3 regions of the Paraburkholderia sp. 32 genome follow, and region 1 is predicted to be linked to each of the others. Evidence: riboswitches for the same ligand, from Rfam matches in the RefSeq annotation. Region 1 holds a riboswitch; each other region holds the start of a gene.
What was found. Region 1 has a riboswitch for cobalamin ahead of cobW (cobalamin biosynthesis protein CobW). Riboswitches for the same ligand answer to the same signal wherever they lie in the genome.
Positions count from the first base shown of each region.

Region 2: another riboswitch for cobalamin. It lies ahead of OKW26_RS37685 (TonB-dependent receptor domain-containing protein); the one in region 1 lies ahead of cobW (cobalamin biosynthesis protein CobW).
Region 3: another riboswitch for cobalamin. It lies ahead of OKW26_RS09990 (TonB-dependent receptor); the one in region 1 lies ahead of cobW (cobalamin biosynthesis protein CobW).

Region 1 is NZ_JBNDKD010000001.1:2,705,592-2,715,739, forward strand. Features, by position in the region: gene OKW26_RS12550 (ATP-binding protein) at 1-912, opposite strand, end outside; gene cobN (cobaltochelatase subunit CobN) at 909-4,727, opposite strand; gene cobW (cobalamin biosynthesis protein CobW) at 4,742-5,833, opposite strand; cobalamin riboswitch at 6,036-6,313, opposite strand; cobalamin riboswitch at 6,394-6,653, shown strand; partial or broken gene cobA (uroporphyrinogen-III C-methyltransferase) at 6,849-7,586, shown strand; gene OKW26_RS12570 (cobalamin biosynthesis protein) at 7,662-8,096, shown strand; gene cobO (cob(I)yrinic acid a,c-diamide adenosyltransferase) at 8,093-8,695, shown strand; gene OKW26_RS12580 (cobyrinate a,c-diamide synthase) at 8,699-10,051, shown strand; gene bluB (5,6-dimethylbenzimidazole synthase) at 10,035-10,148, shown strand, end outside.
Region 2 is NZ_JBNDKD010000003.1:3,206,358-3,216,505, forward strand. Features, by position in the region: gene OKW26_RS37665 (EVE domain-containing protein) at 1-155, opposite strand, end outside; RNA gene ssrS (6S RNA) at 297-478, opposite strand; gene OKW26_RS37675 (cell division protein ZapA) at 545-859, opposite strand; gene OKW26_RS37680 (ATPase) at 856-1,215, opposite strand; cobalamin riboswitch at 1,436-1,699, shown strand; gene OKW26_RS37685 (TonB-dependent receptor domain-containing protein) at 1,791-3,737, shown strand; gene OKW26_RS37690 (FecCD family ABC transporter permease) at 3,777-4,841, shown strand; gene OKW26_RS37695 (ABC transporter ATP-binding protein) at 4,871-5,680, shown strand; gene cobT (nicotinate-nucleotide--dimethylbenzimidazole phosphoribosyltransferase) at 5,714-6,775, shown strand; gene OKW26_RS37705 (adenosylcobinamide-GDP ribazoletransferase) at 6,849-7,625, shown strand; gene cobC (alpha-ribazole phosphatase) at 7,610-8,200, shown strand; gene OKW26_RS37715 (cobalamin-binding protein) at 8,254-9,204, opposite strand; gene cobD (threonine-phosphate decarboxylase CobD) at 9,259-10,148, opposite strand, start outside.
Region 3 is NZ_JBNDKD010000001.1:2,129,449-2,139,596, forward strand. Features, by position in the region: gene zigA (zinc metallochaperone GTPase ZigA) at 1-278, shown strand, start outside; gene OKW26_RS09935 (GTP-binding protein) at 413-1,591, shown strand; gene cysS (cysteine--tRNA ligase) at 1,588-3,000, shown strand; gene OKW26_RS09945 (carbonate dehydratase) at 2,997-3,557, shown strand; gene OKW26_RS09950 (6-pyruvoyl trahydropterin synthase family protein) at 3,574-4,146, shown strand; gene OKW26_RS09955 (dihydroorotase) at 4,140-5,504, shown strand; gene hisI (phosphoribosyl-AMP cyclohydrolase) at 5,518-5,985, opposite strand; gene OKW26_RS09965 (hypothetical protein) at 6,047-6,271, opposite strand; gene OKW26_RS09970 (Fur family transcriptional regulator) at 6,390-6,917, opposite strand; gene OKW26_RS09975 (hypothetical protein) at 6,959-7,228, opposite strand; gene OKW26_RS09980 (PIG-L deacetylase family protein) at 7,197-7,862, opposite strand; gene OKW26_RS09985 (SET domain-containing protein) at 7,859-8,359, opposite strand; cobalamin riboswitch at 8,432-8,590, shown strand; gene OKW26_RS09990 (TonB-dependent receptor) at 8,865-10,148, shown strand, end outside.

The DNA of each region.
Region 1 (10,148 bases):
ATCATGCTGACGCCGCCGATGAAGCAGCACCGGATCGGCAACGCGCTCCACATGCCGCACCGTCACCGCACCTGCCCGTTCGAATGCGGCCAGCGCGCGCGCCGCGCGCAGCATCACGAGGTCGGCGCGCAAACCGTCGACGGCCGCGTCGATGCATAGCGCGCTCACGCGCGCATGGACGGCGTCATCGAACGACAGCAGCGGCAGCGCCGCACGCGCCGAGCGAATTCGCTGCACGTATGAAGCCTGCTGCTCCGCGTAGACGGTACGAAACCCAGCGGGATCGAGATCGAACGCGAACCGCGCTTTGACGATCGCCTGCCGCACCTGCGGCTCGAACGCGTTCTGCAACTCCACCATCAGACCGAAGCGGTCGATCAATTGCGGCCGCAACTCGCCCTCTTCGGGATTCATCGTGCCGATCAGCACGAAGCTCGCGTCATGACTATGCGACACGCCATCGCGTTCGACGGTATTCACGCCGCTCGCCGCCGCATCGAGCAACGCATCGACGAGCGCATCGGGCAGCAGATTGACTTCGTCGACGTACAGCACGCCGCGATGCGCCTTCGCGAGCAGCCCCGGCGAGAAGCGCACCGAGCCGTCGCGCAGCACGCTTTCGATATCGAGCGTGCCGATCAGACGATCCTCGCTCGCGCCAAGCGGCAGATTCACGAGCTCTCCCTCCGGCAGCAGTTCCGCAAGCGCGCGCGCGGCAGTCGACTTCGCGGTGCCACGCGGTCCGCTGATCAATACGCCGCCCAAGCCCGGGTCGATCGCCGCGAGCACCAGCGCCTGCTGCAACGAGGCCTGGCCGATCAGCGCCGCAAACGGAAAAACGGGCCGCGCCGCCGTACCCGATACACAGGCGGAGCTACCTGCGTCGCCCGCTCCTCGCATCGCTCCATTCATGTTTGTCTTCCTTCGATCTGCTGTTCGCTCGCAAGCAGATGCGTTTCCACCTGCGCGCGATAGTCACCCGGCTGCTGCCACAGCCCCCGCTGCATCGCCTCGAGCAAACGCTCGCAGATCGAATGCAGCGCATGCGGATTGTGCCGTTGCATGAACGCGCGCGTATCGGCGTCATTCAGATAAGCATCGGCGACGAGCGCGTATTGATGATCTGCGATCACGCGCGCGGTCGCGTCGTAGCCATACAGATAATCGACGGTCGCGGCGATCTCGGCCGCGCCCTTGTAGCCGTGGCGCTTCACGCCGTCGAGCCATTTCGGATTGACCACGCGCGAGCGGATCACGCGCGCGATCTCCTCCTGCAACGTCCGCACGCGCGGCGCGGCCGGATTGCTGTGATCCGCGTGATAGACGCGCGGCTGCCGACCTGCCAGATGCCGCACCGCCGCGACCATGCCGCCCTGAAACTGGTAGTAGTCGTTCGAATCGAGCACGTCGTGCTCGCGGTTGTCCTGGTTCTGCAGCACGAGGTCCATCACTGCGAGGCGCGTGCCAAACGCTTGATGCGCCTCCTCGCCCGCGCTCTTCTGCGCGTACGCATATCCGCCCCATGCCTGATACGCGTTCGCGAGATCGGCGTCGGTCTGCCATTGGCGCGAGTCGATCATCTGCTGCAGACCCGCGCCGTACGTGCCCGGCCGCGCGCTGAACACGCGCCAGCCGGCGCGCTTGCGCGCTTCGACCGGGTCCATGCCGCGCGCGATCAACGCATCGCGTTCGCGCTGCACGCGCGCGCGAATCGGATTCAGCTCCGCGGGCTCGTCGAGTTCGGCAACCGCTTGCACGGCCGCATCGAACAGATGCATCACGTTCGCGAACGCATCGCGAAAGAAACCGGATACGCGCAACGTGACGTCGATACGCGGCCGATCGAACGCGTCGATCGGCATGATCTCGAAGTCCGTCACACGGTGGCTGCCTGGCGCCCATTTCGGCCGCACGCCGAGCAGCGCGAGCGCCTGCGCGATATCGTCGCCGCCGGTGCGCATCGTCGCGGTGCCCCAGACCGACAGGCCGATCGCGCGGGGATAATCGCCGTGCTCCTGCAGATGCCGCTCGATCAGTTGCTGCGCCGATTTCAGGCCGAGTGCCCACGCGGCTTGCGTCGGCACCGCGCGCGTGTCGACCGAATAGAAGTTGCGGCCGGTTGGCAGCACGTCGGGCCGACCGCGCGACGGCGAACCGCTCGGACCTGGCGGCACGAAACGTCCTTCGAGGCCGCGCTTTAGCTGCGTCATTTCCTGCGGGCCGCAGGCGTCGAGACGCGGCAGCACGTCGTCGCGCAGGCGTGCGATCACCTGTGCCGCTTGCGGCAGACTTTCGTCAGCTACGGGGACGGCCTGCGAACGATCCGCATCATCGCAATCGACACCGCAGACGCCGCGCAACAGCTCGCCCGCGAGCAATTCCAACCGCTCGCGCGTATCGCCGTAATGTCGCCACGGCGCATCGCTGACCCGCTGCAATACCTCGGGTTGCGGACCGTCCCATGCGGCGGCCCAATCCACCGTCAACGGGTCGAACCGATGATCGATGCGCAGATCGCGCGCCAGCGCGTCGACGAGCCCCGCCTTGCCGCCCTGCCCATCGCCGACCGGAAAGCGCCCGAGCGCGAGCAGCGTGTCGCGCCGCTGCACGCCGCGCGGCGACTGCCCGAACGTATGCAGGCCATCGCGAATCTGCGCTTCCTTCAGCTCGCACAGCCACGCATCGACGCGAGTGAGCAGCGCGTCTTCATCGTCCTGTCGGTTCGGCGCCGCGAGACTCAGCTCTTCGTGCAACCGATGCTCGACGATCGTCGTCAGAATCGTGCGACGCAAGAGCTTCGCGCGACGCGAATCGACCATCAATGCTTCGTAGTATTCGTCGACCTGGCGTTCGAGGTCCTGCAGCGGCCCATAGTTTTCGGCGCGTGTAAGCGGTGGCATCAGATGATCGATGATCACCGCCTGCGCGCGCCGCTTCGCCTGGCTGCCCTCGCCCGGATCGTTGACGATGAACGGATACAGATGCGGCATCGGTCCGAGAATCAGATCGGGCCAGCACGCGTCGCTCAAGGCGACGCTTTTGCCCGGCAGCCATTCCAGGTTGCCGTGCTTGCCGACGTGCACGACCGCGTCGATGCCGAACTGATGGCGCAGCCAGAAATAGAACGCGAGGTATGCGTGCGGCGGTACGAGCTCCGCATCGTGATAGCTCGCGTAGTCGCCGTGCTCGCGCGAACGCGCAGGCTGAATGCCGACGAACACCTGGCCGCAGCGCCAGCCGGCGATCATGAAGCGGCCGCGCCGCAGCGTGGGGTCCTGCTCGGGCTTGCCCCAGCGAGCGTTCAACGCGTCGCGCACGCTCGCCGGCAACGCGTTGAAATGCGCGAGATAGTCGTCGAGTGCGAGGCTTTGCAGGGCCGGACGCAGATCGCGTACGACCGGATCGTTGGTCACGCCTTCGGTCAGCCTGTTCAACAACGCGTCGCCGTTTTCGGGTAGTTCGCCGACACGATAACCTTCATCGCGCAGCATCGACAGAATGCCGACCACCGACGCCGGCGTATCGAGCCCGACGCCATTGCCGATGCGCCCTTCGCTCATCGGATAGTTGGCGAGAATCAACGCGACTTTCTTGTCGGCGTTATCGAGCGAACGCAAACGGCACCAGCGCCGGCTCAGCTCGGCGAGAAAGCCCACCCGTTCGAGGTCGGGCTGATAGCGGACCACGTCGACCTGCGTATGCGCACAGCGATACGCGAGCCCCTTGAAGCTGATCGCGCGCGTGATGATGCGCCCGTCCACTTCGGGCAGCGCGATATGCATCGCGATGTCGCGCGAATTGAGGCCGTGGTTGTCCTTCAGCCAGTCTTCGCGATTGCCGCCGCTCAGGATCACCTGAAACACCGGCGCGTCGCCGGCGAGCGCGAGCGGCTCCGGGTCGTCGATCGCGGAAGCGGCGAACGCGGTCGTGTTCAGCACGAGCGCGACACCATGTTGCGCGCACAGCGACTGCACGACATCGCGGCTCACCGCATCCTTCAGCGACGTGATCGCGAGCGGCAGCGGATTGAGCCCTTGCGCTTCGAGCGCGTCGATCAGCGCATCGAACACCGCGGTATTGGCGGCCTGCAGATGCGCCTTGTAGAACAGAATCGCGACGACCGGCGCGTCTTGCCGCCAACGCGCCTGCCAGTCGGCGACGATGGGGGTATCGCGCTCGGGGTGATACAGCGACGCGGCCGGCAACGCGCGCGGCGGATCGGGTTCGCGCCCCCAGTCGAGCGCGCGATACGCGATGCAGCGCAAAAACGCCTCGGCGTTCTGCGGACCGCCCTCGCGCAGATAGCGCCACAGCTGCTGACACAACTCGGCGCTCGCGGTGCTGCGCGCGAGCAGGTTCGGGTCTTCCTGCAGATCGCCGGAAAACATCGCGAGTGTTTGCTGTTTGCGCTGCGCGAGCGCGACCACCTGCTCGATGCCGTACGGCCAATACGTTTCGCCGCCGAGATGATCGACGACGACCACGCGCGCATGCTGCAACACGTCGTCCAGATAGAAGTCGACCGAGGCAGGCTGACGCAGATACGTGACGTTCGCGAGCCGCACGCTCGGAAAGCCGTCGCCGAGACGCGGCACTACGCTCGCGAGCAGCGACAGCGTGGTGTCGGCGGAACTGAGCACGACGATCTCGGCGGGCTGCTGATCGATGCGGATCACGCCCTGCGTATCGTCGACGAAGCCGCCCGGCGTCGTGCGCAGCAGATGCATGCTGGTGCGCCCGTTTATGCCGTCGCGTTCGACGTCGCGCCGAGCGCCGCGTCGAACGCCTGTTGCAGCGCGTGCTGGTCGAGGTCTGCGCCGATCAGCACGAAGCGGCTCAACGCGCCGTCGCCATTTTCACCCGCTTGCCAGCGCCGGTCGAAGTAGCTGTCGAAGCGCCGGCCCACGCCCTGGATCACGAGACGCATCGCCGCGCCCTGCAGTGCCGCGAAGCCTTTGACACGGTAAATCGTGTGGGTTTCGACGAGCGTCTGCAAGGCGGCGAGGGCCGCGTCGCGCGACGGTACGGATGCCTGCACGACGACCGAATCGAATTCATCGTGGTGGTGATTGGGGTCGTCGGCGGAACCGTGGTGGTCATGACGCAGGTGGATCGTCTCTTCCGACGCCGCTTCGAGGCCCAGCAGCGTATGCAGGTCGAGCCGCCCCTGCTGCGCGCGCACGATCTTCACCTGCGGCGGAATCTCCGCGCGGATCGCGGCTTCGACCTCGTGCTGCCGCGCGTCGTCGATCAGATCGGTCTTGTTCAGAATCACCAGATCGGCCGCCGACAACTGGTCTTCGAACAGCTCGTGTAGCGGCGACTCGTGATCGAGATTCGGATCGGCCTTGCGCTGTGCATCGACGGCGAGCGGGTTATCGGCGAACTGGCCGCTCGCGGCGGCCGGGCCGTCCACCACCGTCACCACCGCGTCGACCGTGAAGCCATTGCGGATCTGCGGCCAGTTGAACGCCTGCACGAGCGGCTTCGGCAACGCGAGCCCCGACGTTTCGATCAGCACGTGATCGAGTTCATCGCGGCGCTCCGCGAGCTTTTCCATCACCGGGAAAAATTCTTCCTGCACTGTGCAGCACAAACAACCGTTCGCGAGTTCATACAATTGCCCTTCGGTCTCGACGCCGTTTTCATCGCAACCGATGCCGCAGCCCCTGAGGATTTCGCCGTCGATGCCGAGCTCGCCGAACTCGTTGACGATCACCGCAATGCGCTTGCCGCCCGCATGCTGAAGAATGTGCCGCAGCAGCGTGGTTTTGCCGCTGCCGAGAAAGCCCGTGACGATCGTGACGGGGATCTTGCGCAATTGAGTTTGCATCGTGAGGTCCATCCCTTGGCGTTGATCGGTATGCCGGAAAGTCCGCGCGTGGGTCCGCGTCGGCTGGCGAATGGAGCGAATGAAGCACGCGCAGCAGTACCAGCGATCACCAGACACGGGGACGAACGACGGCATTGCCGCGACAACGGAAATACAGAAAGCGGAACTGAGGTCATGAACGCGCCGCCGCATCCCCGCGGCGGTCGTTCTGCTTCTTTGGGCCGGTATCCGGGCTGGCGAAAGCGCCGCTTCCCCTTCCCGGCCGAGTGGTTTCTCGTCCAGTGGTGAAATGTCCACGCGAGCTTGCGCGAGGACATCGAAGCCGGCACTGCGGTGCCCGGCTATCAAGCCGGAACCGCTTTTCGCTTACCGTTGCGGGGACAGCACAGGTTAGCCGCTCCAGAGCAGGTGGCTCCCTGTTTCCCGTTTAACTGCATGCGCACGAGCGCGCACGCGAGCACCCAAAGTGCGTGCGAGTGTAGGCCCGCGGCGTTGCGCAGTCAAGCAACGCACAGAGCCGGAAAGCGCCGCCGAGGCTTATCCGGCAAGGCGCCATGTGCTATCGTATGCGCGCGTTTGGTGCCCGCACATGCGCTCGCGTGTGCAGTTAAACGGGAAACAGGCAGCGCCTCGCGCGTTCAACCTGTGCTGTCCCCGCAACGGTAAGCGACCTGCGGCGCGCGATTCGATTCGCCTTCGATTCCGACGTGCCGCGCATGCGTTTTTTGATGCCACTGTCCCGCGAATCCACAAACCGGGACGGGAAGGCGAAGCGCATGAGGCCGCCAGCCCGGATACCGGCCAGACGCGGAGGCGGTGCCGCATTGCATCCGTGCATCACGTGGCGCCGCCGGCCGCCGGAATCCGCGGGGAACGGATGTGAAGGCGTAGCAGCGCGGCATCGCGCGTGCCCGGATTCGCAGTTGCGCATGACCTCTATATTCACCGCCGCGCGCGCTGTCGCACGCCGCTTCTCTTCTTCCATCACCGCATGGCGCGCGCCATGCACGCCGCGATGACGCGCGCCTGGCTGATCGGCGCCGGTCCCGGCGACGTCGAACTGATCACGCTGAAGGCCACCCGTGCGCTCGCGCAGGCCGATGTCGTGCTCGTCGACGATCTGGTGAATCCCGACGTGCTGCAGTTCGCGCGCACCGACGCGCAAGTCGTGTACGTCGGCAAGCGCGGCGGCCATCCGTCGACGCCGCAAGCCGACATCGTCGCGCAAATGCTCGGGCATCTGCGCGCGGGGCGCAGCGTCGCGCGGCTCAAGGGCGGCGATCCGTTCGTGTTCGGCCGCGGCGGCGAAGAGTTGCAGGCGCTACAGGCCGCGGGTATCGAAGTCGACGTGATCAACGGCATCACGGCCGGCATCGCGGCGCCCGCGGCGCTCGGTATCGCGGTCACGCATCGTGATCTCGCGCAGGGCGTCGTGTTCGTCACCGGCCACGGCGCCGGCAGTGGCGAACCGGACTGGGCCGCGCTCGCTGCGACGCGCATGACGCTGGTGATCTACATGGGCATGCGCCGGCTCGGCGAGATCGCCCGCGCATTGCTCGCGGCCGGCATGTCCGCCGACACGCCGTGCGCGGCGATCGAGTCGGCGACGCGGCCTGAGCATCGTCATGTGCTCGCGCCGCTTCGCGAGTTCGCCGAGGCGGTGGCGCGCGCGGGGCTCGGCTCGCCGGCGATCGTCGTGATCGGCGGTGTGGCGTCGCTCGCACTGGCGCGTGATGCGGCCAAACGCGACGCCGGCGTTGCTCACGAACTGGCAGCGAGCGCGACACGACACGGACTCGGACGCGCGATCAAAACGCTGAGCGTCGGCATCGGTTGCCGCTTGCACAGCGAAGCCGCTGAGATCGAAGCCGCCGTGCGCGCAGCGCTCGGATCGAATGCCTTCGAGCAGATCCGCGCGATCGCGACGATCGACACCAAAGCCAACGAAGCCGGTCTGCTCGAATTCTGCTCACGTCATCAACTGCCGCTGCAACTGTTCAGCCGCGAGCAGATCGCCGCGGTACCGGTCGCGTCGCCGTCGGCGGCGGCACACGCGCATCTCGGTGTCGATGGTGTGTGCGAGCCGTGCGCGCTGCTGGCGGCAACGGCGCCGGACTCCACCACAACCGCACAAAACGCCCGTCTAATCGTACGCAAGACCGCGCACGCCGGCATCACGGTGGCGATCGCAGCGGCGAACAACGCTGCCCTTAGCGACGCGCCCCCATCCCATCCCGCCTCTCAAAACCAGGACCCTCGATGAAAACCGATCCGGAATCGCATCAACGCATGACCGAACGCCGCCGCGAAGGCCACGAAAAGAAGCAGGCCGGCGCGACCGTCGAAAAAGGCCTGCTGATCGTCAACACCGGCACCGGCAAGGGCAAGAGCACGGCCGCGTTCGGCATGGCCGTGCGGGTGCTCGGCCACGGCATGCGGCTCGGCGTCGTGCAGTTCATCAAGGGCGCGCTGCATACGTCGGAGCGCGATTTCCTCGGCGCGATCGCGCAATGCGATTTCGTCACGATGGGCGACGGCTACACGTGGAACACGCAGAACCGCGAGGCCGACATGGCGACCGCGCGCAAAGGCTGGAACGAAGCGCGGCGGATGATCGAAAGCGGCGACTACCAGATGGTGATCCTCGACGAGCTGAACACCGTGCTGAAGTACGAATACCTGCCGCTCGACGAAGTGCTCGCGGTGATCAACGCGCGTGCGCCGATGTTGCACGTCGTCGTGACCGGACGCCATGCGCCGGACGCGCTGATCGAAGCTGCCGACCTCGTCACCGAAATGCGCGCGATCAAGCATCCGTATCGCGAGCAAGGTGTGAAGGCGCAGCGCGGCGTGGAGTTCTGAGCGATGTCGACGTCCCCCAACGGGGCTTCGTCCGGGGCGCCCCCCCAGGGGACTTCCTTCGGGGCGTGCCCCGCGCTGTTCATCAGCGCGCCCGCGTCGGGACAAGGCAAAACCACGATCACCGCCGGTCTCGCGCGCTATCACCGGCGGCTCGGACGTCGCGTGCGCGTGTTCAAGACCGGGCCGGATTTTCTCGATCCGATGATCCTCGCGCGCGCGAGCGGCGCGCCGGTGCTGTCGCTCGATCTGTGGATGGTCGGCGAAAGCGCATGCCGCAACCTGCTCGCGCGGGCGGCGCAAGAAGCCGATCTGATCCTGATCGAAGGCGTGATGGGCCTGTTCGACGGCACGCCGAGCAGCGCCGATCTGGCGACCACGTTCGGCGTGCCGGTGCTCGCGGTGATTTCCGCGCAGGCGATGGCGCAGACCTTCGGCGCGCTCGCGTTCGGCCTTGCGCGCTTCAGGCCGCAACTGCCGTTCCACGGCGTGCTCGCGAATCGCGTCGGCTCCGCTCGGCACGCGCAGATGTTGCAGGAAGCACTGCCGCCCGAGTTGCGCTGGTGCGGCCACCTCGCCGCGAGCGACGAGATCACGCTGCCCGACCGCCACCTCGGCCTACACCAGGCCGATGAAATCGACGATCTCGAAGCGCGCCTGGAACGCGCGGCGGATACGCTCGCGTCGACCGCGCTCGCCGAACTGCCGCCGCCGGTCGATTTCGGCGTGCCCTCGCCCGAAGTGCTGCCGCGTCTGCTCGAAGGCAAGCACATCGCGATCGCGCGCGACGCCGCGTTCTCGTTCATCTATCCGGCCAACGTCGCGCTGCTCGAAGCGCTCGGCGCGCGGCTCAGCTATTTCTCGCCGCTTGCCGACGAAGCGTTGCCCGCCGGCACGCACGCGCTCTATCTGCCGGGCGGCTATCCCGAGCTGCATCTGGCGACGCTCGCGGGCAACTCGACCAGCGCGGCATCGATCCGCGCGCACGTCGAGGCGGACAAACCGGTGGTCGCCGAGTGCGGCGGCATGCTCTATCTGCTCGACACGCTGACCGACGCGCAAGGCACTAGCACGCCGATGCTGGGCCTGCTGCCCGGTCACGCGACGATGCAAACGCGCTTCACGTCGCTCGGCATGCAGCAGATCGATGGCGTCCACGGCACGCTGACCGGCCACACGTTCCACTACTCGAAGCTCGCGACGCCGCTCGCGCCGCAGCGCTTCGCCACGCGCGCGCACAGCGACACGCCCGGCGAAGCGGTGTTCCGCGTGGGCCCGATTGTGGCAACCTATATGCACGCTTACTGGCCCTCCAACCCGGCTTTCACGGCCGCCCTCTTTCATGGCGAAGCCTTTTGACGACTCCGAGCGCGAAGCGGTCTATCGCGCGATTTACGAACGCCGCGACATGCGCCACTTCGTGCCCGATCCGGTCGATCCGGCGGTGCTGCGGCGT
Region 2 (10,148 bases), on a different contig from region 1:
AAGAGCACGCCGTCGCCGACCTGCATCACGTCGCGCATGAAGTTGCGCGCCTGATAGTTGCGTACGCCCGTCCACGGCAAGGTGCGATGAGGTGCGTTGGCGAGGTCGTCGATGCTTGCTTCGTCCGGTTCGGACTTCATCAGCCAGTAGCGCATGAATCGGAGTGAGCGTATGAGATTGAACGAAGCGCAACAACAGCAGGCGTGTACGGAAAAACCCCTGAAAAAGGCGCTCAAACGAAAAAACGACGACCAAAGAAAAACGGCATCGAACCGAAGTCCGATGCCGTTCCAGATAAGGTCCCCGCCTTAGCCGCTAGGCCGGCATCCTGAACCGAGGGTTCAGAATTGGTCGCAGTTAGCAACACTTCGGGTACATCAGACTGAGTGACGCGCACACCCGTGCTACAAATTTCCGCAACCGTGCACATGGCATTGGTTCAAGGAATGTATGACCTTGGCGAACCAGGCAGGGAAGCTAAACCGATGAAGCTACAACCCAAACCGTTCAACACGTGACCGATTCGAAACCGGCCCACTACTGCTTACTGCAAGCTGTACTGCTCGATCACAGTACCTAGCTGTTCGTTCATTTGCTGCATTGTACGCCGGATTTCTTCAGCGGGAAATGCTTCTCCGTGTCGCACGCTGCTTTGCAGCTTAAGCAGTTCCGATGCCAGCGACAGCGCAGCCATCACCGCGATGCGATCGGTGCCGCGCACGTTGCTGCCGCTGCGGATTTTCTTCATCTCGGCGTCGACGCGCGCGACCGCCTCGAGCAGCGCGCCTTCCGTTTCCGGCGAGCAGGCGAGACGATAGGGTACTTCGAGAATCGATACTTCGATCTGCTTGGTGGTCATGCGCTTTCTCCGTGTCGGCTCACGTCGCTTTCCGCTTCCTCGTGTCCGGGCTGGGCGGACTCGAGCAGATCGAGCTGGTTATCCGGTTCGCTGCTCGCGCGTGCGCGCGGCAATTTTTCGAGAATCGCATTCAGGCGCACCTGAGCGTCGTCGATCTTGGCGGACAGCGCGTCGCGTTCCGCCTGCAGTGCGTCGCGCTCTTCGCGCAATTGCGCGAGTTCCGCATGCGTGGCTTGCACTTCGGCACGCGTTTGCGCGAGCTGCTCTTCGAGCGCGAGCCGCGCTTCGTTGTGGCGCTGGCTGATCGCAATCAGCTTGCCGATGTTCTGGGAGAGTGATTCGAGTTCGGTGAGCATGTGCTGCGTCCTCTAAAGACATCGCATTTTAGCGCGGAATATTACAGGTTCCGACAATTGTCTCGTTTCGAGACGTAACAGCATCGCTACGTGCAGGTTCGTTGCATGTCGTGTCGTCGACCATAAGGTAAAAAACCGGTAATCCATCGGACAATAACCTGCATTCAACAGAACCGATTGCGCTCCGGTTGACCTTTCTTGACGCCCCGCGAGGCCGCTCGTAAACTTCCCGCACTCTGGTGCCCGCGCGCGCTTCTCGGCGCGCGCAGTTAAACGGGAAGCAGGACGCGCGCGGTGCCAAAACCGGATGCGCGAACCTGCGCTGCCCCCGCAACGGTAAGCGACCGCATGTGATGTGCTCATGCAGGTCGGTCCTGGTCGCAAGGTTGGAAGTTCAACGTGCGAGTGTGCCACTGCGCGTCACGCGTGGGAAGGCGGATCGATGTGTCGTAGCCCGGATACCGGCCAGAAAAGAGGGACGTCCCCCCGCGAAAACGCTAAACAAGGGGGCGCCTCGTGACGCGTCGGCCTGCGGGGAAGCAGGCCGCGCACGCTATCCACAGGAATGTCATCCCATGCTGTCCCCCATCGCCCGCGCAACGCTGCTCGCGTTCGCGAGCCTGCCGCTCGTCGTGCATGCGCAAAGCGCCGAGCCCGCGTCCGCGTCTGCGACGCCGTATTCGTCTTCATCGTCCGCCACGGATGCTACCGCCGCAAACGCTGCAATCGCTGCCAATGCCGCCTCCACCGATGCGTCGGGCAACGTGCTGTCGCCGATCGTCGTGACCGCGCAACGCGGACCGCAAGCGTTGCGCGATGCGATCCCGCAGACTACGCAGTTCGATCAGCAGGACATCGCCGACACGACCGCGACCGATCTGCCCGGCCTGCTGCAACTCGCGCCAGGCGCGCAAATCTCGCGCACGGGTGGCCCCGGTTCGACCACGAGCCTCTTTCTGCGCGGCGCATCGTCGACGCAATCGCTGCTGCTGATCGACGGCGTGCGCGTCGATTCGGTGAGTCTCGGCTCAGCTCAACTCGCACAGATTCCGCTCGATCAGGTCGATCACGTCGAAGTGGTGAACGGCAACGTGTCGGCGTTGTATGGCTCGGGCGCGATCGGCGGCGTCGTGCAGGTGTTCACGAAAGACGGCGGCGATCATCCGCCGCGTTTCAATTTTTCGGTCGGCTACGGCAGCTATCGCACGCAGACGCAAACGGCCGGCGTGAACGGCGCGCTCGATCAGGACGGCCGCACGACTTTCAATATTTCGCTCGCGCGCACGAAGGACGACGGCTTTTCGTCGCTCAATCCGCTCGAGGCGCCGAACGCGAATCCGAACGCAAACGGCAATCTGAACGAGAGCATCAGCGCGTCGCTGCGTCACAAGTTCACCGACAGGTGGGACGCGGGCGTCAGCTATTTCCAGTCGAACAACGACAACAGCTACGACAATGCGTACGGCGAGCCCACCGATCTGAACAATCTCTATAGCAAGGTGCGTCAGGTGTCGGTATTCGCGAACGGCAAGCTGACCGACTGGTGGACCACCCACGTCACGCTCGCCGAGGGCGACGACCGCAGCGTGTCGAACACCAATGGCATCTACAACGGCCGCTTCGATACCGACAATCGCCAGTACACGTGGCAGAACGATTTCGCGCTCGCCGCGCACCAGAAGCTGCAATTCGGCTACGAGCATCTCGACCAGACGCTCGACTCCGACACGTTCGCCGCGCCCGACCGTCACGTCGATTCGGTCTTCGCGGGCTACAGCGCGCGCTTCGGCCGCAACCAGATTCAGGCCAACGTGCGACGCGACCAGTACTCCGATTTCGGTGGAGCGAACAGTTACTATCTCGGCTACGGATTCGACATCACGTCGCGCTGGAAGGTAACCGCAAGCTATTCGGATGCGTTCCGCGCGCCGAGCTTCGACGATCTGTACTATCCGATCAGCGGCAACCCGTCGATCCAGCCCGAGCGCAGTCATTCGGTCGAAGCCGGTTTGCAGTATGCGACCGATGCGCTCGGCGTGATGCGTCTGAACGCATTCCAGACGCGCTATACGAATCTGATCGACTACGTGCAGACGATCCCCGGCATCTACCTCGCGGAGAACGTCGGCCGTGCGAAGGTGCAGGGACTCGAGGGATCGTGGAGCGGTCATGTCGGCAAGACCGACGTGCGCGCAACGGTGACGCTGCAGAACCCGGTCGATCTCGACAACGGGACCGACCTCGTGCGGCGCGCGCGTCGGTTCGGGTCGTTCGCGGTGAATCGCAGTATCGGTGGATGGCGGGTTGGCGGCGAGTGGATCGTCAGCGGTCCGCGTACCGATAGCACGGGCAACCTCGGCGGTTATGGCATCGTGAATCTGTCGGCGCGCTACAACGTCACCAAAGCGTGGTACGTCAGCGCGCAAATCGACAATCTGTTCAACAAGGATTATGAAACGGCCTACTCGTATAACTCGCCGCGACGCGGTGCGTATCTCACGCTCGGCTGGCAGCAGCAGTGACGCGCGCGCCGGGGTGGCCGCATGCGTGAGCGCACGCGGATGAGCCGCGCGTCCGCTTCGCTGTGCGCCGCGATGGCGACGCCGCGCCCGATGAACGCGAAACGCGCGGCCGCGATCTGGCTCGGCCTCGCGCTCGCCGCCATCGCGGTGCTCGGCGCCTCGCTGGTGCTCGGCAGTGTGCCGCTCGCGCCGTCGCGCGTGCTTGCGGCGCTCGTGCCGACGCACACGTTCGGCGGCACGGGCAGCAACGATCTCGCCGGCGAAATCGTGCGTACGTTGCGTTTGCCGCGCGCGCTCGCGGGCTTCGCGTGCGGCGCGTTGCTCGCGCTCGCCGGCGCGCTGCTGCAGGTGCTGCTGCGCAATCCGCTGGCCGAGCCATACGTGCTCGGCGTGTCGGGCGGCGCGGCGACGTTCGCGCTCGTCGCGATGATCGCGGGCGGCGCATGGTGGCTCGTCGATGCGAGCGCGTTCGCGGGTGCGTTCGTGTCGATCCTGCTGGTGCTCGGCCTCGCGCGTCGCGAGCTATGGCGCGGCGAGCCGCAGGACACGTCGCCCCGTTTGCTATTGACCGGCGCGGTGATCGCGGCCGGGTGGGGCGCGCTGATCACGCTGCTGCTCAATCTCGCGCCCGACAGCCGTCTGCGCGGCATGCTGTTCTGGCTCACCGGCGACCTGAACGGCGGCGCGCTGCCGTGGACCGCGCTGATGGCGCTCGCGCTCGTGTTGCTTGCGATCGTGCCGGCCGCGCCGCGTCTGAACCTGTTGCTGCGCGGCGACGCGGCCGCCCAGGCGTTGGGCGTCGCCGTGATGCCGCTGCGTTTGCGTGTGTACCTGGTCGCGTCGCTGGCGGCGGCCGCGGCGGTGACGACCGCGGGCACGATCGGCTTCGTCGGTCTCGTCGTGCCGCACATGCTGCGGCTCGCGTTCGGCAACGATCAGCGCATGCTGCTGCCGGCGGCCGCGCTCGGCGGCGGTGTCGCGGTGATGGGCGCGGATCTGATCGCGCGTACCGTGATCGCGCCCGCGCAATTGCCGGTCGGCGTGATCACGTCGCTGGTGGGCGTACCGGTGTTCCTGTGGATGCTGCTCAAACGCCGCCGATGATACGAGCCAAACCCAGTCCCACCTGTTCGATGCTGAGCATGCAGCGCCTGACGTTGCGCGCCGGCGCGCGCACCTTGCTCGACGCGTTCACGCACACGTTCCATGCGGGCGAAATCTGGTGCATCGCCGGGCCGAACGGCGCGGGCAAGACCACCTTGCTATCGACGCTGGCGGGGCTGTTGCATCCGGCGGCGGGCCATGTCGAACTCGATGGCGTGCGCGTGGCCGACTGGCAGCCGCTGCCGCTCGCACGGCGCCGCGCGCTGATGCCGCAAAGCGCGGCCGATGCGTTCGACGCAAGCGTGCTCGACATCGTGCTGCTGAACCGCTTCCCGCATCTGGGCGGCTGGGGCTGGGAGCGCGATGAGGATCGCGCGGCCGCGCGGGCGGCGCTCGAACGGCTCGGCCTTGCGGACTTTGCGGCGCGCGACGTGCTGTCGCTGTCGGGCGGCGAGCGTCAGCGCGTTGCCCTCGCGGCGGTGCTGTGCCAGGACGCGCCGCTGTTGCTGCTCGACGAACCGTTGTCGCATCTCGACCTGCATCATCAGGTCGACTGTCTCGAAGCGCTCGTCGCATGGACGCGCGAACCGCGCCGTAGTGTGCTGTTCTCGTGCCACGACCTGAACCTCGCGCGCCGCTTCGCGACGCACGCGTTGCTGCTCGACGGCGCGGGCGGCGCGTATGCGGGCCCAGTGCGCGACGTGCTGACGCCCGCGTTGACGAGCCGCGCGTTCGGCTATCCGCTGATTCTGATTCGCGACGGCGAGCACGAGGCGCTGATACCCGCGCCGCGCGCGCGTCACGAATCGCCTGCCGGCCATGACGCACAGTCAGGCTGATATTTATTCCTATCCCTTGTTTCGATCACACCTATGACTCGCATCCCACACCCAGCCGGTTTGCCCGAAGTCGCGCCGCTCGATCAGACGCTACGCGCCGAATTGCAGCGGATCATCGATACGCGCACCAAACCGCTCGGCAGCCTCGGCCGGCTCGAAACGCTGGCGCGCCAGATGGGCCTGATCCAGCGTAGTACGCGTCCCACCGTGCAGCGTCCCGCGATGATCGTTTTCGCGGGCGACCACGGCATCGCCGCCGAAGGCGTGAGCCCCTATCCGCAAGCGGTGACCGCGCAGATGGTCGCGAACTTCATCGCGGGCGGCGCGGCGATCAACGCGCTCAGTCACGTCGCGGGTCTCGAACTCGAAGTGGTCAACGCGGGCATCGCGACGCCGCTGCCGTCCACGGACCGACTCGTCGACATTCCGGTCGGGCCCGGCACGCGCAACTTCGCACACGAAGCCGCGATGACGCACGCCGAAGCGCTCGCCGCGATGCAGGCGGGCGCCGCGCGCGTGCGTCATCACGCGGCGCTCGGCACGAACGTGATCGGCTTCGGCGAGATGGGCATCGCGAACACCTCGGCGGCCGCGTGTCTGATGAGCCGCCTGTGCGGCGTGCCGATCGACGACTGCGTCGGCCGCGGCACGGGTCTCGACAATGCCGGACTCGCGAAGAAGCGCAACGTGCTCGCGGCGGCGCTCGCGCGCGATGCGGATGCACGTGCGCCGCTCGACGTGCTCGCGACCTTCGGCGGCTTCGAAATCGCGATGATGGCGGGCGCGTATCTGGCGGCCGCCGAGGCGCGCATGACCATCCTCGTCGATGGCTTCATCGCGACGTCCGCGCTGCTGGTCGCCGATGCGTTCTCGCCCGACGTACGCGAGTACTGCGTGTTCGCGCATGCGTCGAACGAGGCCGGGCATCGGCGCATGCTCGATCATTTCGGCGCGCAGCCGCTGCTGTCGCTCGACATGCGGCTCGGCGAAGGCACGGGCGCCGCGCTCGCGGTGCCGTTGCTGCGCGCGGCGGTGGCCTTCGTCAACGAGATGGCCAGCTTCGATTCGGCGGGTGTCGCCGATCGCGAACCGTGAAGCGCACGAGCACGCGCTTCGCGATAACGCGAAGCTCGGCCCGCAGCGCCGTGAACCTGCACTCGCCACGTTCATGAACCCGCTCGCGGAACTGCGCTATTTCTTCACGGCGCTCGGTTACTTCACGCGCGTGCCCGTGCCGCGCTGGGTCGGTTTCGAGCCGCATTATCTGAACGCCGCGGCGCGCTATTTTCCGCTCGTCGGCGTGTTGGTCGGCGGCTTCAGCGCGCTCGTCTATCTGGCCGCGCTGCGCGTGTTTCCGGCGAGTGTCGCGGTGCTGCTGTCGATGGCCGCGTCGCTCGTGGTCACGGGCGCATTTCACGAGGACGGTCTCGCCGACTGCATCGATGCGTTCGGTGGCGCCTATACGCGCGACGATGCGCTGCGCATCATGCACGACTCGCGCATCGGTGTTTTCGGCGCCATCGCGCTCGTGATCGCTCTGGCGATCAAGTGGCAAACGCTCGCGGCATTGCCACCGCTGCGCGCCGCAAGCCTGATGCTTGCGGCGCATGGCGCGAGCCGCGCGTGCGCGATCAGTTACCTGGCCACGCTCGACTATGTGCGCGCGGCCGGCAAAGCCAAGCCGGTCGCGCAGCGTTTGAGCAGGCCGGCGCTGTTGTGCTCCGCGCTGTTCGGGCTGCCGTGGCTGCTGTGGCCGAACGGCCCCGGCATGCCCGACTGGCGTTTCGCCGCGCTCACGTGTGCTGTGCTGTTCGCGCTGCGCTTCGCGATGGGTCGTTATTTCGTCAGACGCATCGGCGGCTATACCGGCGACTGCCTCGGCTTTGCGCAGCAGATCTTCGAATTGAGCATCTACCTGGTGGGGCTTGCATGGATATCGTCCTGATTCGACATCCCGCTGTCGCGCTCGAGGCGGGGGTTTGTTACGGCCATAGCGATGTCGCGTTGGCGGAAAGCGCCGAGGTCACGTCCAATGCGTTGGCGGTGAAGCTCGCGAGCTTGCAGGTGCCGGCGCCGCGTGTGCTGATCACGAGTCCGCTTACGCGCTGCGCCGCCCTAGCGACCGAGATCGCGAACGACTTCGGCTGCGTGGTCAGCCACGACGAGCGCCTGAAGGAAATGGATTTCGGCGAGTGGGAAGCGCAGCGCTGGGATACGATCGATCGCGCGCTGCTCGACGACTGGGCCGCCAATTTCGAACATGCGCGCGCGCACGGCGGCGAGAGCGTCGCGCAATTCGTCGCGCGTGTGCGAGCGTGGTTCGATGCGTTCGCGCTGACGCGCGAGCTGTCGCCCGCATACGTGGTCACGCACGCGGGCGTGATGCGCGCGATCGCGTCGTGGGTGCTGGAGGTGCCGCTCGCGCATTGCCTGCAGTGGTCGCTAGATATGACCGGGATCGTCTGGTTGCGACGTAACGACGAGACGCTGCAGTGGTCGCTCGTGCGATGGAATGCGTGACCCGCTTGGTCATCCGGAAAACCGATCCTTTTTTCTCGCCACACGCGGCGCCGTCATGGCGCAGGCTGCTTGCTGCGCGAGCGCGCCAGTTCGAGGTCCTCGCACAGTTGCCGCGCGCCTTGCGCGATGCGCGGCGCGGGGCGATTGATCAGATCGCCGTCGATCGCAAACAGGTTGTTGTTCGCGACGGCCGCGAGGCCCGGCCATGCGCGCCATGTGTCGAGTTGCGGCAGCATCGTGTCGGGCCGCGTCGCGCCGGGCGCGGCGGTGACGATCGCCTGCGGATTCGCCGCGAGCACCGCTTCGATCGACACGGTCGGCACGAGCGGCTGCAGGTCCGCGAACACATTGCGGCCGCCGCATAGCGTGATCACGTCGCTGATCATGTGCTCGCCGTTGAGCGTCATCAGCGGCCGGTCCCATACCTGATAAAAGACGCTGACGGCCGGGCGGTTCGCATACCGCGCGCGCAGACGGGCGATGTCGTCGCGGAAGGCGGCCGCCGCCGCATCCGCGCTCGCCGATGTGCCGAGCAGCCGGCCGAGCTTGGTCAGCGACACGGCGATATCGTCGAGACGGCGCGGCTCGCTGAAAAAGAGCGGCACGTGTAGCTCGCGCAAGCGTTCGAGCTGGCGCTGCGCGTTGCCGTGTCGCCACACGACGATCAGGTCCGGTTTCAGCGCGACGATGCGTTCGAGGTCGAGCGCCTTGTTGTCGCCGACGCGCGGGAGTTGCTTCGCTTCGGGCGGATAGTCGCTGTACGACACGGCGCCGACCATCTTCGGGCCGCCGCCTGCGGCGTACAGCAATTCGGTCACGTGCGGGGCGAGGCTGATCACGCGCTGCGCGGGCGCGGCGAGCGTGACGGTCGCGCCGCTGTCGTCGGTGACGGTGATCGCGGCGTGCGCGCTCAGTGCGGTCAGCGCGAGCGCTGCGGCGCCGAACCAATGGATGAAGCCATGCGCGGGCGGGGCAAAGCGGATGGAACGAGCAAAGCGGATCATCGGACGAGGGCGGATCACGAAGCGTTGAGCGGCTTGGGTGCGAAGGTCACTGCGCTAACTCGACCGCGCGGTATCGATCGAGTCAACCGCCTGTTGCAACTGTTGCTCGAAGCGGGTCCATTCGGCTTCGTCGCCCGGCAGCCCGAAGCGCACACTGGCCGATGGCACCCGAAGCGATGGCGGAAAAAGACGCGTCCACACGCCGCGCCGCGCGAGCGCTTCATGCAACGCGGCGGCGCGCGCATCGTCGGTCCATGCGAAAAGCGGCGTGCCGCGTGTCGCGAAACCGTGCGCATGCAACAGCCCGGCAAGCCGCGCGCTGTCGCCGATGAGCCGCTCACGCATGCGCGTTTGCCACGCGGCATCGTCGAACGCGGCGCTCACCGCATGACGCGCGGGACCGCTGACAGTCCACGCCCCCAGCCTGTCGCGCAACGCGGCGAGCAATGCGGGCGCGCCGAGCACGAAGCCGGCGCGCACACCCGCGAGCCCGAAGAACTTGCCGGGCGAGCGCAACACGACGAGCCCGTCCCGGTGCGTATGCGCCGCCAGCGACGCGACCCGCGCGGCCGGCAGCGTATCGGCGAACGCTTCGTCGACGAGCAGCGTGCCGCCGCGTTCGCGCAACTGCGCGTGCCAGTGCAGCAGCCTGGCGGCATCGATATGCGTGGCGGTCGGATTGTCGGGGTTGACGATCGTGACGTGCGTGAGCGCGGCGGGCAGCGTGTCGCGATGCACGTCGAGCGGCGCGACCGCGTGTCCGGCGCGCGCGAACGCGGGCGCGTACTCGCCGTAGGTCAGCGGCGCGATGCCGACCGTCGCGGGCGACAGCAACGCGGGCAGCGCGCGAATCGCCGCCTGGCTGCCGGCGACGGGCAGCACGTGCGCGGCATCGGGCGCGTCGTAGTAGCGCGCGGCCCGCTCGGCGAAGCCGTCGCCTTCGT
Region 3 (10,148 bases), 580 kb from region 1:
CGGGCCTCTGGTGGGCTGCAGTGCCGAAGTCGCACTGGCCGACCGATCCCGAATCGCTCGAACTCATCGACCGTAGCTGGGAGCCCAATGTCGGCGATGCACGCCAGGAACTGGTGCTGATCGGTGTCGACATGGACGAGCCGGCACTGCGCCAACGCCTGGATGTCTGCCTGCTCGCCGATGCGGAAATGGCGGAAGGCCCGCAGGCGTGGACGCAGTATGACGACCCGTTCCCGGCGTGGGGCGGCCGGGTGCCCGAGGAAGAAGGCGCGGCATGAGCCCGCGCGCGGCGACACACCGTTCGCAGCGTGGCGGGCAACGCCCGCCGCGACGCGGGCGCGGGTCCCGTGCCGGTAAGCCGGCACCACCGCTGGCTTTCGGAAAGCTGGACAAACGACACGGGGAGGGCGCAATGGACCTGATTCCGGTAACCCTGCTGACGGGTTTTCTCGGCAGCGGCAAGACGACGGTACTGAACCGGCTGGTGCAGCAGCCGGAATTGGCGGATGCGCTGGTGCTCATCAACGAGTTCGGCGAAATCGGGCTCGACCACATGCTGGTCGCCCACGGCCGCGAGGATATCGTGGTGGAGATGAGCAGCGGTTGCCTGTGCTGCACGATCCGCGGCGATCTGGTCCGCACGCTCAAGGACATTCACTGGCGGTTCGCGCGCGAAGGCCAACGGCAGTTCAACAGGGTCTTGATCGAGACGACAGGACTGGCCGATCCTGCGCCGATCGTGCATACGCTTGCGACGCACCGCGACTTGAAGGACCGCTACCGGCTGGATGGACTGGTCGCGACGATCGATGCCCGCAACGGCGAAGCAACACTCGACGCGCACGTCGAGGCGGTCAAGCAGGCGGCGATGGCAGACAGGCTGCTGGTGACGAAGACGGATCTTGCGGACGTGGATGCGCTGGAACGGCTCGCCGGCCGGCTGCATGCAATCAATCCGGCCGCTGGCGTCATCCGCGTCAGTCACGGCGAACTGGCAGCGAGCCGGATACTGGAGCTGGGCCTGTTCAGGGCGGACGGCAAGATCGCGGACGTCGAACGTTGGCTCGCCGAGGAGCAGTATCGTTCCGACGACCACGGCCATCATCATGGAGAAGCGGGTCACGGCGACGATCATGACCATGACGAACAGCATGCGCATGATGGTCATGCCGGTGAGGAGCATGACCATGGAGAGGCGCAGGCGCATCACGGCCACGACGACCATCGTGACCATTTGCACGACGTCAACCGTCACGACGACCAGATCCGCGCGTTCTGCTTCACGGTCGACGACCCCATTCCGGAACAGGTGCTGACCGACTGGCTCGACGTGCTGCTGTCGCTGATGGGCCCGTCGATGTTGCGCATCAAGGGGATCCTGAACGTGGAAGGCGAGGACAGGCCGATCGTCATTCACGGCGTGCAGCACGTGTTCCATCCGCCAGTGCCGCTCGATGCATGGCCGGGTGACGATCGCCGCTCGCGGATTGTGTTCATTACCCGCGGGGTCGAACGTGAAACGGTCGAATCCACTTTCCGGCTGTTCAGCGAGGTGCGCGCGATCCGTGCGCAGGAGGCGCATTCCGGATGACGATGCCTCCCATTGCGCTCTACAACACGCTGACCCGCCGCAGGGAGCCGCTGCAGACGGGCGTGCCGGATGCGGTCACGCTGTACGTGTGCGGTCCCACCGTGTACAACTACGCGCACATCGGCAACGCGCGGCCAGCCGTCGTGTTTGACGTGCTCGTCCGTCTGCTGCGCCGACGTTGCCGGATCGTGCTCTATGCGCGCAACCTCACCGATGTCGACGACCGGATCAATGAAATGGCGCGCCGCGAGGGCGTGCCGATCGGTGACGTCACGTCGCGGTATATCGACGCATACCACCAGGACATGCAGTCGCTCGGCGTCCTTCCACCGGATATCGAACCGCGGGTGACGGAGCATATCCCGGACATCGTCGAACTCATCGGTGCCCTGATCGAGCGGAATCACGCGTATGTTGCGCAAGGACACGTACTGTTCCACGTGCCATCCTTTCCGGCATACGGCCGGCTGTCGGGGCGCCGCACCCAGGACATGATTGCCGGGGCGCGGGTGGAAGTGGCGCCATACAAGCGCGATCCGCTCGACTTCGTGCTCTGGAAACCTTCGACCGACGACATCTCTGGCTGGGACAGTCCATGGGGGCGCGGCCGCCCGGGATGGCACATCGAATGTTCAGCGATGATCGGGCGACATCTGGGACGTACCATCGACGTCCACGGTGGCGGCCAGGACCTGATCTTCCCGCATCACGAGAACGAGATCGCGCAGGGCGTCTGCGCGCACGATGGTGAGCCGTACTGCCGGATGTGGGTACATAACAGCTTCGTCACCGTGGACGGGCAGAAGATGTCGAAGTCGCTCGGCAACGTGCTGCTGGTGCGCGATCTGCTCGCGCACGCGCCCGGCGAGGCGGTCAGGCTGGCGCTGCTTTCGACCCACTACCGTCATCCGCTCGACTGGAGCGTGCAGCGGCTACAGGCGGCATGCCGGACACTGCAGCGGGCCTATATGGCGCTCGATGCCGTGTCGGGACTTCCGCATCTGGGGACCCGACCCGACAACGAGGTGGAGGCGGCCCTCTCGAACGACCTGAACGTACCGCGCGCGCTCGCCCGTCTGTATCGGCTGCTGGAGGATCTTGAGCAGGCTTCCCAGGGACCGTCGCAGCAATGGGCGAAGGCGCGCCTGCTGGCGTCCGCACAACTGCTCGGCCTGTTGCAGCAGGATCCTGCTCAGGCACTGGTCGCACTGCGCGGCCGTATCGACGCGACATCCGTCACGGACGACGCGTGGGTGGAATCAATCGTGGCCCGCCGCGCCGAGGCACGCCGGCAGTACGCGTTTGGGGAGGCCGATGCGCTGCGCGACGAGCTGCTGCGCGCCGGTATCCAGATCGAGGACACGCTGGAAGGGACAGTCTGGCACCGAAGTCACGGGGTCCTGGCATGATCCGCAAAAATCCACGTGGGGACCTGCCTGTGGTCCACGAAAGCGCGTTTGTTGATCCGACCGCCATCCTGTGCGGACGGGTCATCGTCGGCGAGAATGTATTCATCGGCCCATACGCGGTGATCCGTGCCGACGAGACGGATGCGCAGGGCGGCATTGAACCGATCCATATCGGCGCGCACTCGAACATCCAGGATGGCGTTGTGATCCACTCGAAGTCGGGCGCTGCGGTAACGGTCGGCAGCCATACATCGATCGCTCACCGCGCGATTGTGCATGGTCCCTGCGAAGTCGGCGACCGTGTGTTTATCGGCTTTAACAGTGTGCTGTTCAACTGCACCGTCGGTGAAGGCTGTGTGGTCCGCCACAATGCCGTAGTTGACGGCTGCAACCTTCCCGCAGGCTTTTACGTGCCGTCGACCCAGCGCATCGGGCCGGGCACCGACCTGTCGACGATTCCGAAGGTGACTGCCAGTGCGTCGGAGTTCTCCGAGGACGTCGCGCAGACCAATGTGAGGCTCGTTCAGGGATACCGCCGCATCGCGAACGAATTGTGACCGTAGGGGATGACTGATGTTGATCCGCAAGCAGTTTTCGTTTGAAGGTGCGCATGTCGTGCGGCATGCGTCATCGCATCGTTGTGCATGGTCGATCCACGGCCATTCCTATCGCGTGGAGATCATTCTCGAGGCCGATGCGCTCGATCACGGCCAGATGGTTTATGACTTCGGCCTCCTCAAGGGGGAGGTCCGGGAGATCGTGGACGCGTTCGACCATACGCTCGTGTTCTGGAACTGCGACGACCCGGCGTACATGGAGATGTGCCGCAGCCATTCGCAGCGCTGGATTGCCCTGCCGGTGTCGCCCAGCGCGGAGCAGCTCTCGCGCGTGTTCTTCGTGCTGGTCGATGTGGTGATGCGTGCGATGCCGATGCGTAACGGCGAGGCGGATGTCAGGGTCCAGTCGGTGATCGTGCATGAGACGGCGACCGGCTACGCACAGTGCTTCCGGCGCGATGCCTACAATCCGCGCATGGGGCTGGTCACTCCCGCTCTGATCGGATTCTCGGATGCCGTGCGCCGGGAGGCGACGACCGGTATCCTGGATGAACTGACCAGCGCTGTGGCGTGCGCACCGGCATGCTGACGTCGAAGGGCGCCGCCAGCCGTCATGCCGACCTGCTCGTGCGCGGCGGTACCGTGGTCAGGTTGGAAGGAAGTGAGCAGGCGGACATTGCCTGCGTTGACGGCCGGATCGTTTCGATCGACGCGGGCGGCTGGAGCGCTGACCAGGTCGTGGATGCACACGGCCTGCACGTGCTGCCTGGCATGATCGACTCACAGGTCCATTTCCGCGAACCGGGCCTCGAGCACAAGGAGAATCTCGAAGCGGGCACGCGAGGCGCGGTGCTCGGTGGCGTGACGGCCGTTTTCGAGATGCCCAACACCAGTCCGTTGACGCTGCGCCGCGACGACCTCGAACGGAAGATCGCGGCAGCGTCAGGACGCGCGTGGTGTGATATCGCGTTCTACATCGGTGGCTCGTCCGTCAACGCTGGTGAGCTGGGCTACCTGGAAGCGTTGCCGGGCTGCGCCGGCATCAAGGTTTTTATGGGCAGCTCGTTTGGCGATCTGCTCGCGGATGACGACGTTGTACTACGGCGCATCCTCGAGCACGGCCGGCGGCGGGTGGCCGTGCATGCGGAGGACGAGGCGAGACTGCGCGAGCGCCGGTTAATCGCAGAAGCATCGGGCGACGTGCGCGACCATCCACGCTGGCGTGACGTGGATAGCGCGCTCAATGCGACGCGCAGGATCGTCGGCATGGCGCGCGAAACAGGACGGCCGCTGCATATCCTGCACGTTTCGACGGCGGAAGAAATCGCGTTGCTGGCGTCGCACCGCAGCCGGGTGACAGTCGAGGTACTGCCGCACCACCTGACCCTGTGTGCGCCCGAATGTTATGAGCGGTTGGGCACGCTTGCGCAGATGAACCCGCCGGTCCGTGAGGCCCGGCACAGGGAGGCGCTGTGGCGCGCGCTTCGGGAGGGGCGCGTGGACACGCTGGGCAGTGATCACGCTCCGCATACGCTGGAAGAGAAGGGCCGCCCGTACCCGCAGTCACCCAGCGGCATGCCGGGCGTACAGACGTTATTGCCGGTCATGCTCGATCACGTCAGCGAGGGACGGCTGTCGCTGCAGCGTCTGGTGGAACTGACGAGCGCGGGTCCGGCGCGGGTGTTCGGGATAGCGGAAAAGGGACGCATCAACGTGGGCTACGACGCCGACCTGACGCTCGTCGATCTCAAGGCAAGGCGCGAAATCACGAACCGCTGGATCGAAAGCGTCTGTGGCTGGACGCCCTACGATGGCATGCGGGTGACGGGGTGGCCGGTCGCCACAATCATTCGTGGCCATGTGGTGATGCGCGATGACGCCGTGCAGGGATACCCGGTGGGACAGCCGGTCCGCTTCGACAGGGCGATGGCGATCACGCCGGCATGACGCCCGGAAGCTGTCAGAGCTGCGTGGGATTGGGCGCGTCGCCGTACACGGCGACGGGGTCAAACGTCTTCGCACCTTCCGTGAACCGCAAGGTTGCTTCGGGCAGGTCGACCGCGCGGTAAAAACAGCTGCGATAACCGACGTGGCAACTCGCGCCGCTGCCCGCCACCTCGACGCGGATCCACAGCGCGTCCTGGTCGTCGTCGATGCGCATCTCGACTACGCGCTGGGTCAGTCCGCTCGTCGCACCCTTGGACCAGAGCGTCTGGCGGCTGCGGCTCCAGTAGTGGGCGATACCGGTCTCGATCGTCCGCGCAAGGGCTTCCCGGTTCATGTAGCCGACCATCGGGACGTCGTCCCGGCCCGCATCACTGACGACGCAGGGAATCAGTCCATCAGGGCCAAATCTGGGCGAGAGCGAGCGACCTTCCTCGACTTCGGTGACGGATGTGCGAGGAGCGAATTGAAGCGACGCAGTCATGATGGGAAGATTCTCCTGGGGGGCGGTCAGCAGACGAGGGAATTGGTTCACACCCGATGCGTCATGCCCGAAGTGGCGTGTTTTCCAGCGCGGCAGCAAACCAGTCCAGTACCCGTTGCAGGTGCACTTCGCCGTAGAGCCGCGCAAACCGCTGCGTCCCGGCATTGTCGGGGTCGCCGAGTACGGCCAGCCGTGCCTGGATGAACGCCGGTGTCAGCGTGATGCCGCACTCGTGCTCAATGCAGTGCTGCCAGTCATCGAAGCTCTGGGGAATCGGCGAGATCATGGGTACGGCGGGCGCCAGCAGAAAACCCCATGGTAGCAGGGTTGGTTATTAATGCAACAAAGTGGCGTTAATAACCTGCTTTCGGACCCGCCGAATCAGGTGCAATGATCCTGCGTGCTCACACGCCGTGGGTCGAGCAGTCGTGGCAGGTACCGTGAATCGTGACGGCAGAGTTCGTGCTATGAACGCCGCGGCGGCTAAGCTTGCGCTCGATCCGGGCGAGCACACCGGCCAGTTCCGGATCTTCCGGAAGCGCAGAAATGTTGTGGCAATGATCGCACTCGAAATAACCAGTGGAGGTCTCGTGCTTTGCGATTGCATGGCGCCAGGCGCGGTCAGATCCCTGGATTCGGGTGAGCAGGCCAACGGCAGTCAGCCGGTCGAGGATCCGGTAGAGGGTCACGCGATCCACTTTTCCCGCACCTGTAGCGGCGCCCAGATCGCGGGCGAGCTCTTCGTGCGAACGGGGCTGATCGGCGCCCTCCAGGCGTTCGAGCACGGCAACGGTAAGCGCAGTGGAGCGCAGCCCCGCCTCGCGCAGGCGCGATGGCCAGTCGGTAGGAGCGTGTGGTGGATGTTTGCGCGGAGAGTGGCGGGTAGGCATGGATGACCGTGGATGCAACTGTCCAATAATGGAATGATACATCGTCCTGCGCGGGCAAGGCCACGCGTGTCGTATGGTCGTCGTCATGGACCTGGCGGCATGCCCTGGTCGAACAGCGGTTGCAGGCCATCCTTCGCAGCGATGGCCATCGGACGCCCGACTGCCGTCTGCCGGCCGCCTGCCCAGCGCTCGAGCCGGTACAACGCGCCGAAGGCGAAGGACGGCGGTTGCATTCCGGCACCGAACACAGCCTCGCCACCGCGTCGCACGCTGTCCGCGAGCCATGACATCAGGCGCAGGTGATAGGGGTTGCGGGCAATTTCACCACGGTGGAAGGTCAGCGCCTCGATCATGGTCACGACGCTTGAGCTGTCGAGTTCGACGAGCGTGTTGGGCTGCTCCAGGGTACCCCAGAATTCTGTTCTGCGCAAGCCAGACGGCGTGGGTATGGTGCTGCAGGGCGTCACATACGAGCCAGTGGACACCGATGTGCGTCGCAGAGCCATCACGCTCGTGCGGGCAGAAGACGATGCGCGGCCGATAGTCGTCGAACAGCGCAGCGAGGCGGTCGACGTCACGGGCCCAGCCTGCCGGGTCGGCGCGGCGTCGCGCCGGCGTGACCGGCTGGCGACCGTCGAAGGCTGGATCCAGCAGCGCAAAATCAAGCCGGGTACAGGCATGGCACAGCTCGTTCCATCGTTCACTGCGGCGGCCCGGGTTACTGCCTAGCGTAGCGACGATGTTCAGTACCTCAAAGCCTGCTTCCTGCTGCAGTCTGAGCGCAAGTCCGCCGGTCAGGCATTCATCATCGGGGTGGGGTGAAACGATCAGCGCAAGCGGCCGCGTGCGGTCCACGCTTCTCGGCGTCGCTGTGCTCTGTGAGATGTCCGGAAGGGGTATCGGCTCGCCCAGCAGTGCGGCGAACGTATCGACGTACGACGTGATGACCTGCGCTCGTGTAGGGTCCCGGTTTGCGCTCCTGTTCATCGACAAAGTTTCCGGGGGGTGGCGATGCCGTCCACCTCAACCGTCGCCAGCATCGTACGGCGGCAGTTCCATGAGCGGCAGCGGCACAGGTAGTTGCGACGGTCTTCGTCAGTGGCGGGATGATCGAACTGAAGGCTGTAGTCGAAGCTCAGTTCCTCGCCTGCGTGGATCAGGCGTTTCGCATGGAGGTACACGCGCAGGATCCCCTGGCGGTCGTAGTCTTCAACCGCCTCGCAGTTCGGTGCGCAACGATGATTGATCCAGCGGGCGGCGTTCCCGCCGGTGCCCGCATCAATGCAGTAGCGTCCGTCACCCAGCGCAAACAGAAAGGTGTGAAACGGGTCTTCAGCGTTGACGGGATGCTGGCGTCGTGCTGCCGCGTGGGTAATGCGCGCCCCCCTGTATTCGATGATGCGCATGCCGCGCGGAATGTCGGCAACGGCAAAGACACCCTTGCCATGGATGGGACTGCGTCGGATCTGGATCAGGCGGGGCATGAATGCAGGAATGTATGCGGTGAAGCAGACTCAAGTATAGCGTTCCCCTTTCTAACTATCGCAACTATGTTGCGTTTACGATGCGGGTTAGGTATCGTTCTGCCGGAATCGCGGGCGATCCGACCGCTGGCGCGATGACCCAGAAGCTGGTGCAAATCCAGCGCGGTCGCGCCACTGTGACCGGTTTCCTGAAACCGGGAGTCAGACCTGGGCCTTGTCTTCCTTCACCTGTCATGGGGCGCGAAACCCCAGGAGAACCGTCATGACCTGCATCCTCAGTGTCCACCGGGCATCGGCTGCCCGTTGCTTCCTCTTTTTCTCCCGTCGTCTGTGTTGACCCGGTAAGTGTCGCCGGTCAGCACGGCATGCCTGGTTCGTGTTTCCGGCAATCGTGCGGCGTTTCACTGCGTCGATGACATGGTGGATCGGCACGTGTGTCGAGCGCATAAAAAACAGGCGCACCGCATACGGTAGCGCCAGAGAAAAAAGAAAAGAGAGCAGGACAATGAAGAAAACCTCGATCCTTTCGCCGTCGCGAGCGCAGCGACGCCGCAGACGTCAGCTCACAGCGGGGATGCTCGGCTGCGCGTGGCTGATCGGCGCGTCGTCCGCGTTTGCTGATGACGGCAGCGGCCCGGCCGCAGAGAGCAAGCAATCTGCGCAGGAGCCGGCACAGACGCTGCCGGCTGTTAAGGTCCAGGCATCGGGCCATACGGATACACCGGACCTGAGCACGCCGATCCGTACCGGCAGCCGGCTTGGACTGTCGAGCCTCGATACGCCGGCGAGCGTCGAGACGCTCACCGGTGAGCAGATTCAGGTGCGCGGCGACACCACGGTCAACGAGGCCATTACGCGTGCGGCCGGCTTTGCCACCGACGCGGCACCCGGCAATGGCGGCACGTCGGTCTCGGTGCGCGGCTTCAGCGGGCCGGAGTCGATCACGACGCTCTATGACGGCACGCGCATGTATCCTGGCGCAGGCACGGTGACCTTTCCGTTCGATACGTGGTCGGTCGACCGGATCGAGGTGCTGCGCGGTCCGGCGTCGGTGCTCTATGGCGAGGGTGGCATCGGCGGCGTGATCAACGTCGTGCCGAAGGCGCCGCAGCGCGACTACGCGACCACGGTCCAGCTCGGCGCGGGCGCCTATGGCGAGAAGCGCGTGGCGCTCGATACGACGGGCGCGCTCGGGCCCATGCTGTCATACCGCTTTTACGTGAGCGATGACCGCTCGAACGGCTGGGTACCGCGCGGCGATTCGCATACCACGGCGCTCGGCGGCGCATTGCGCCTCGACGTCGATCCGACCTTGTCATTCACACTCGACTACGACTACGGGCGCCAGAAGCCCGCGCGCTATTTCGGCATTCCGGTGCTCGACGGTGCGCTCAATCCGGCGTTCCGGTACCAGAACTACAACGTCGCCGATTCCGCGATCTCCTATTACGACCAGTGGACGCGGCTGAACGCGAAGTGGCACGCCATGCCTGGCATCACGGTGCGCAACCAGCTCTATTATTTGCTGACCAACCGCCACTGGCACGATAGCGAGAGCTACGCCCTGCAGCCGGATGGCGATGTGTTGCGCAGTGATTACATCGAGATCCTCCATCATCAGCGGCAGATCGGTGACCAGCTCGACGCGACGATCGACGGGCATGCATGGGGCCATCAGAACCGGCTGGTCGTCGGCGCGGACTTCAATGTGATCTCGTTTGTCGATACAAGCAATTCACCATACGGCGGCTCGTCGATCGTGCCGGCATCCGGTTTCGATCCGGGCGTG